Regions from separate parts of the Promicromonospora sp. NPDC057488 genome, predicted to be linked through region 2. Evidence: riboswitches for the same ligand, from Rfam matches in the RefSeq annotation. Region 2 holds a riboswitch; the other holds the start of a gene.
The links. Region 2 has a riboswitch for FMN ahead of ribD (bifunctional diaminohydroxyphosphoribosylaminopyrimidine deaminase/5-amino-6-(5-phosphoribosylamino)uracil reductase RibD). Riboswitches for the same ligand answer to the same signal wherever they lie in the genome.
Positions count from the first base shown of each region.

Region 1 (3,367 bases), on a different contig from region 2:
GAACTGGGGGTCGGTCGTGCGCGACCGCTTGATCTCGTAGAAGTACGGGTACCGCGCCAGCGCCACGGAGGCGTCGAACAGCGCGCCCGCCTCCTCGCCGCGCGGGATGCGCGTGAGCACGGGACCGAAGAAGGCCACGCCGTCGACGTGGATGGTGGGCGTGCCGACGTCGTCCCCGACGGGCTTCATGCCGGCCTCGTGGGAGGCCGCGAGCTCCTCGTCGTAGTCCTCCGAGGTGCCCGCCTCCGCGAGGGCGGCGGGCAGGCCGGCCTCGGCGAGCGCCGCGACGGCCACGGCGTCGAAGTCCTTGTCCTGCTGGTTGTGGATGCGCGTGCCGGCGGCTGTGTAGAAGGCGGAGAACGCCTCGGGACCGTGGTCGGTCTGCACGGCCGCGGCGACGCGGCCGATGCCGCGCGAGCGCTCGATGCGGGCCCGGTAGTCGTCCGGGATGTCCCGGTCCTTGTTGAGCAGGTAGAGGCTCATGAGCTTGAAGGTGAGCTCGACGTCGCGGATCTGGGCCACCTCGAGGGCCCAGCGTGACGTGATCCAGGCGAAGGGGCACAGGGGGTCGACGTAGACGTCGACGACGGGACGGTCAGCGGTCTCGGTCACGCGCAGCAGACTACGCTCACCTGCGTGACCGGGATCCGTTGGGGAAGCCTCGCCACCGTCGTCGCCGGCGGGGTGATCTTTCTGGTGTGCCTGGTGGGCGTGATCCTCGGTCACCCGTGGGCCGCGGTGCCCGGTGTTCTCGGCCTGCTGACGGCCGTGCGCGAGGTGCGCTACCTGCGCAGACTGCAGTCAGGGAAGATCTCCGGCAAACGGGAAAATTCGCATCATGAACCCCATTCTTCGCTCAAAGACTCTTCACGGCGCCCGGGGGGCACGCGGTAGCCTGCCTGGCATGACCGCCGTACGGACCCACACGCACGCGCAGGCAGTCGACGCCGCGGTGGACCTGTTCACCCGGCAGGGGTACGAGGGAACCACCGTCGAGGAGATCGCCGACGCCGCGAAGGTGAGCCGCGCGACGTTCTTCCGCCGGTTCCGCTCCAAGGAGGACGTGGTCTTCGCCGACCACGAGCTGCTGCTCGAGGAGGTCGTGGTCATGCTCGCCGCGACCCGCCCCGACGCCCGGGCGAGCGAGGAGTCCGGCCACGACCTGGGCCGCGGCTGGGACCCGGACGTCGACCCGTACCTCGAGGTGTGCCGCGCGGCGCGCATGGTGTTCGACCACCACGTGGGCCAGCGCGACACGTCGCTCGCCCGGTACGCGCTGCTGCAGCAGGTGCCGGCGCTGCGCGACCGCGAGCTCATCACGACGCACCGGTACGAGCGGGCGTTCACCCACTACCTGCGCGACACCCTGCCGCCGGAGCGGTCCGCCTCCACGGCGTCGATCGCCTTCGCGGCCTCCGTGGTCGCCGTGCACAACGCGATCCTGCGGCGCTGGCTGCGCACGCCCTCGCTGGAGCTGCGGCCCGAGCTGGAGGAGGCGTTCGCCGACCTGCGCCGCGCCGCCGTCCTGGGCACGTCCGCCGGCCCGCTGGCCGACGACGGCACGCCGGTCAGCCGCCGCGTCGTCGTGGCGGTCGTCGAGGGGGCGGCCGGACCCGACGAGGTGGCGCGCGCCGTCCGCGAGGCGCTGGTCTAGCTCCGTGTCAGACGTACAGGTCCCCCGGGTGACCTGTACGTCTGACACGGGGTGGGTTCTGGTGGGAATGCCGCCGTGGCATCCTGTGTTCCGCTAGACATCGTGCAGCAGTTGCACACGTGCTCCGGGGTCGGTGAAATTCCGAGCCGGCGGTGACAGTCCGCGACCCGGGTGACTCCTTCGGGAGGAACCCGGTTGACCTGGTGGAACTCCAGGACCGACGGTGAAAGTCCGGATGGGAGGAAGCACGTGCGGCGCGCGCCGTCGACCCCTCGGGGCGCCGGTACCGCGTCGTCGTCGGCGCCGTCGTGGCGCTCGGCCCTCACCCCGGAGTCCCCGTGTGCGGACCTGGAGAGGGAAGAGAAATGGACTGGTTCCGCGCCGCCTACGACGCGACGTTCCTGGTCGGCGACCAGCAGATCTACTGGCGCGAGGTCATCGGCAACCTGTTCGGCCTGGCCTCCGCCCTGGGCGGGCTGCGCCGCAAGGTGTGGGCCTGGCCGGTGGGCATCGTCGGCAACATCCTGCTCTTCACCGTCTTCATGGGCTCCTGGTTCGGCGAGACGGGCCGGGCCGACATGCTCGGCCAGGCCGCCCGGCAGATCATGTTCATCGCGGTCTCGATCTACGGCTGGTACCGCTGGCGGCAGACCCAGCGCGCGGGCGGCGCCGGCACGGTCGCGGTGCACCCGCGCTGGGCCTCGTGGCGGGTCCGCATCGCCCTGGTGACCGGGATGTTCGCCGGGACCCTGCTCCTGACCCCCCTCTTCCGGACCCTCGGCTCGTACGAGCCGGTCTGGGCCGACGCCTGGATCTTCACGGGCTCGGTGCTCGCCACCTACGGCATGGCCAAGGGCTGGGTCGAGTTCTGGCTGATCTGGGTGGCCGTCGACCTGGTGGGCGTGCCGCTCCTGTTCTCCGCCGGGTACTGGGCCACCGCGCTGATGTACGTGATCTACGGCGCGTTCACGCTGTTCGGCTTCTTCGCGTGGTGGCGCATCAGCCGCCGGGAGAACGCCGGCCCGGACCAGGTGGCGGTCGCGGCCACCTGATCGCGTAGCGTCGGCGCTCGTGAACGCACAGGAGCGCACGGCCAGGATCGGGATCGTCGGCTCGGGCTTCCGCGCCCGCACCATGCTGCGGGTGCTGCACGCCCTGCCCGACCGGTTCGAGGTGGCCGGCGTGGCCACCCGCAACGCGGCGGACCGGGAGGCGCTGGCGGAGCACGGCCTGCCGGCCGCCGGGCTGCCGGGGCTCCCCGCCCCGGTCTTCGCCTCGGTGGCCGAGCTGCTCGCCGCGGGCCGGCCCGACGTCGTGCTGCTGACCCTGCCGGCCGGAGCGGCCCAGCCGGTGATCCGCGACCTCGCCGCCGCCGGCGTCCCCGTGCTCACGGAGACGCCGGCGGCAGGCACGGTCGAGGAGCTCGCGGCGCTGCAGGCGCTCGTGGACGACGGCGCCTGCGTGCACGTCGCCGAGCAGTACCACCTGGAGCCGCTGATCGAGGCGCAGCTCGCGGTCGCGGCGTCCGGCCTGCTCGGCGCCGTGACCGACGCGCACGTCGCGGTGGCGCACGACTACCACGGCATCAGCGTGCTGCGCCGCGCCCTGGGCGCCGGCTTCGAGGACGCCGAGATCACCGCCCGCCGGGACGCCCGCCGCGTGCTGCCGAGCCCCAGCCGGGCGGCCGACCCCGACGACCTCGCCCTGATCGAC
Region 1 covers NZ_JBHVEG010000047.1:15,892-19,258, reverse strand. The annotation lists gene ACFU5G_RS12195 (disulfide bond formation protein DsbA) at 1-612, opposite strand, end outside; gene ACFU5G_RS12190 (hypothetical protein) at 637-894, shown strand; gene ACFU5G_RS12185 (helix-turn-helix domain-containing protein) at 905-1,654, shown strand; FMN riboswitch at 1,770-1,907, shown strand; gene pnuC (nicotinamide riboside transporter PnuC) at 2,020-2,706, shown strand; gene ACFU5G_RS12175 (Gfo/Idh/MocA family protein) at 2,726-3,367, shown strand, end outside.
Region 1: linked by a shared signal. The riboswitch ahead of pnuC (nicotinamide riboside transporter PnuC) and the one ahead of ribD (bifunctional diaminohydroxyphosphoribosylaminopyrimidine deaminase/5-amino-6-(5-phosphoribosylamino)uracil reductase RibD) in region 2 are both predicted to bind FMN.

Region 2 (3,367 bases):
AGCGAGACCCCGGACAGCGCCACGGAGCCCTTCTCCGCGACGTACCGGGTCAGGGCGGCGGGCGCGGAGAACTCGAGGTCGTCCCAGCGCGGACCGGGCGTGCGGCCCACGAGCGTGGCCACGCCGTCGACGTGCCCCTGCACCACGTGCCCGCCCAGCCGGCCGTTCGCCGGCAGGGCCCGCTCCAGGTTGACCCGGGTGCCCGGGACCAGCCCGCCGAGCGACGTGCGGCGCAGCGTCTCCGGCATCACCTCGGCGATGAACGCGCCGTCCGCGACCGAGGTGACGGTCAGGCAGACGCCGTCGACGGCGATCGAGTCGCCCGGGCGCGCGTCCGACGTGGCGAGCGGCCCCGCGACGGTCAGGACGGCGTCCTGGGCCGCGCCGTCGCCGTCGCCGTCGGGCCGGACGAGCGCGACCACTGAGCCGAGCTCCTCGACGATTCCCGTGAACATCAGATCTCCTCCTCGGTGTGCCGGCGGGGCCGGCCGTGCTGGACGGGTGGGGCAGAGTCGTTCTCGACGCGGCCGGGCGCGGGCTCGAGGCGCCGCGCGACCAGCAGCATGTCGTCGCCGAGCCGGGTCACTTCTTCGGTGGCGAACCGCGCGGCCTCGCCGATGGTGGTCACGCCGAGGTAGCCGACGGCGGTGGCGCCCGCGCCGAGCAGCACCGGTGCGACGTACGCGTGCAGCTCGTCGACGGCGTCCGCGGCGAGCAGGGCCGTCGCGAGCGTGGGGCCGCCCTCGACGAGCAGGTGCCGCACCTCGCGGTCCCCGAGCGCGCGCAGGGCGGCGTCGAGGTCGTGCCCGGGCAGCTGGAGCAGCTCGCCGCCGGGCCCGCGCAGGCGGGCGTCGTCGGGCACCGGGCGGCGGCCGAGCACCACCCGCAGCGGCTGGTGCTCGAAGAGGCCGCCGTCGAGGCGGCGGGCGGTCAGGGACGGGTCGTCGGTCAGCGCGGTCCCGGAGCCGACGGCGATCGCGTCGACCTGCGCGCGGACCGTGTGGGCGTGGGCGCGGGCCTGGGCGCCGGTGATCCAGCGGCTCGTGCCGTCCGCCGCCGCGACCCGGCCGTCGAGGCTCGTGGCGAGCTTCAGGGTCACGTAGGGGCGACCGGTACGGACGGCGTGCAGCCAGGTGCGCAGCAGCTCCTCGCCCTCGTCGGCAAGCAGGCCGACGGTCACCGGGATGCCCGCGGCTCGCAGGCGGTCCGCGCCGCCCGTCGCGACGGGGTTCGGGTCGCCGACCGCCACGTGCACGGCGGCCACGCCTGCGTCGATCAGGGCGTCGGCGCAGGGGCCGGTGCGGCCGTGGTGCGCGCACGGCTCCAGCGTCACCACCGCCGTGGTGCCGCGCGGGTCGACGCCGCGGGACCGCGCGTCCGCCAGGGCCGCCGCCTCGGCGTGCGGGGTGCCGGCGCCACGGTGGTACCCCTCGGCGACCGTGCGGCCGCCCGGGTCCAGGAGCACACAGCCGACGCGCGGGTTGGGGCCGTGGGCGGGGCCCAGCGCGGCCAGCGCGAGGGCGCGGCGCATCACGGTCTCGAGACCGTGCGGTGCTGTGGCCGTGTGATCAGTGCCTGACTGATCAGGGCTTACCTGATCGGTGGCTGACTGATCCGTGGCTGCCTGGTTCATGCCGTCCTCCCCGAGCGTCGGTGCTCCGGGGTGGACGACGGGTACGCGGACCGAGGGCCACGAAGGCCCTGCCCGCGCGCACGACGTCACGACGTCGCACGCCCCAGGGGACGGCGGCGCCGCACGTGCTTCCTCCCATCCGGACTTTCACCGTCGGTCCTGGAGTTCCACCAGGTCAACCGGCCCGTCCTTGCGGACGGACGCGGGTCGCGGACTATAACCGCCGGCTCGGAATTACACCGACCCCGGAGCACGTGTGTGCGTACTGCTGCTCGTCAGCATGCCACAGGTCGCCGACGGCGGAGCCATGGCTTGCGTCACATGCGAGGTCATCTGCCAGGTCACATGCCAGGTCACGCCCCGGTCGGGTTCACCCGCGCTCCCGCAGCCGGCGGCGGTGGATCACCCACTCGGCCACCGCGATGTTGATCACCCAGCCCGCCGTCAGCCCGATCGAGTTGGTCACCGGGTCGAGGATCCCGGTGACCAGCACGAGCGGCCCGAGCAGCAGCCCCTGGGTCCCGGCGCCCATCGCCAGCGCGTACGCGCGCGTCATCCACGCGGAGTGCGTCGCGTAGTCCCGGCGCAGCGCCGCCCGAACCCCCAGCACGATCGCGAGCAGCATGGTGGTGCCCACCAGGTAGCGCATGCCGTTGACCACCGCGGTGTCCTTGACCGGCAGGTCGTAGAACGCCGTCATCCAGAGCCCGGTCAGGGCGACGCCGACCCCCGCGGGGGCGAGCACCCGGCCGGCCCACCGGTGCCAGCGCCGTCGGCGCAGGCTCGGCACGAACTGGAAGGCACCCAGCACGCTGTAGACCGTCACGCACACGATGTGCAGGACGACGGGCAGGGGCTGGCTGACGAACCGCGCGTTCTCCTCGGTGAGCACCGGGTCGGAGACCAGCTCGGCGAGCCGCGCGGAGCCGCCCAGGGCCGGGATCACCGCCAGGAGCAGCAGGCCGGCCGGGACCAGCCAGGTGTGGCGGGCGGGTCGGCGCGCCGCGACGGGTGGGGTCCCGGATGCTGCTGCCGTCCCGGATGCTGCTGCCGTCTCGGGTGCTGCTGCCGTCTCGGGTGCCGCCGAGGGGGTCGTCTCGGGTGCCGCGTCAGGTGTGGTCATGTACCGAGCGTCGCGGCCCGGCAGGGCCGGGTCATCGGTCCGCGGAACGGTCTTCGACCTGGCCGGAAGTACGAGAGGCGCGCTGTGGTGTGCCGGGTGGTCAGGGCTGGCTGGTCAGGGCTGGCTGGTCAGGGCCGGCCCGGCCGCACCCGCCCCGTGTCGTAGGCCCAGAGCGCCACCTCGACGCGGTTGCGGGCGCCCACCTTGGTCATCAGGTTGGCGACGTGCGACTTCACCGTGCTGAGCGTGACGAACAGCTCGCGCGCGATCTCGGTGTTGGTCCGGCCGCGGGCCACCGCCAGGAGCACTTCCTCTTCTCGCGCGGTCAGCGGGTCGACCGGCTGCGGGACGCCGCCGTCGGCACCAGCCCTGCCCTCACCGGACTCGCCGGATGCGCCCGACCCGCCCGACTCGCCGGGCGCGCCGGAACCGCTCGTGGGGGCCGAGTCGGCGAAGGCCCGCAGCAGCCGCGTCGTGACGCTCGGCGCGATGAGCGCGTCCCCGGCAGCCGCGGCCCGGACGGCCTGGGCCAGGAGCGCGGCCCCGGCGTCCTTGAGCAGGAACCCGCGTGCCCCCGCGCGCAGGGCGGCATAGACGTACTCGTCCAGGTC
Region 2 covers NZ_JBHVEG010000205.1:4,944-8,310, forward strand. The annotation lists gene ACFU5G_RS26475 (riboflavin synthase) at 1-455, opposite strand, end outside; gene ribD (bifunctional diaminohydroxyphosphoribosylaminopyrimidine deaminase/5-amino-6-(5-phosphoribosylamino)uracil reductase RibD) at 455-1,531, opposite strand; FMN riboswitch at 1,755-1,891, opposite strand; gene ACFU5G_RS26485 (DUF2306 domain-containing protein) at 2,004-2,756, opposite strand; gene ACFU5G_RS26490 (response regulator) at 2,885-3,367, opposite strand, start outside.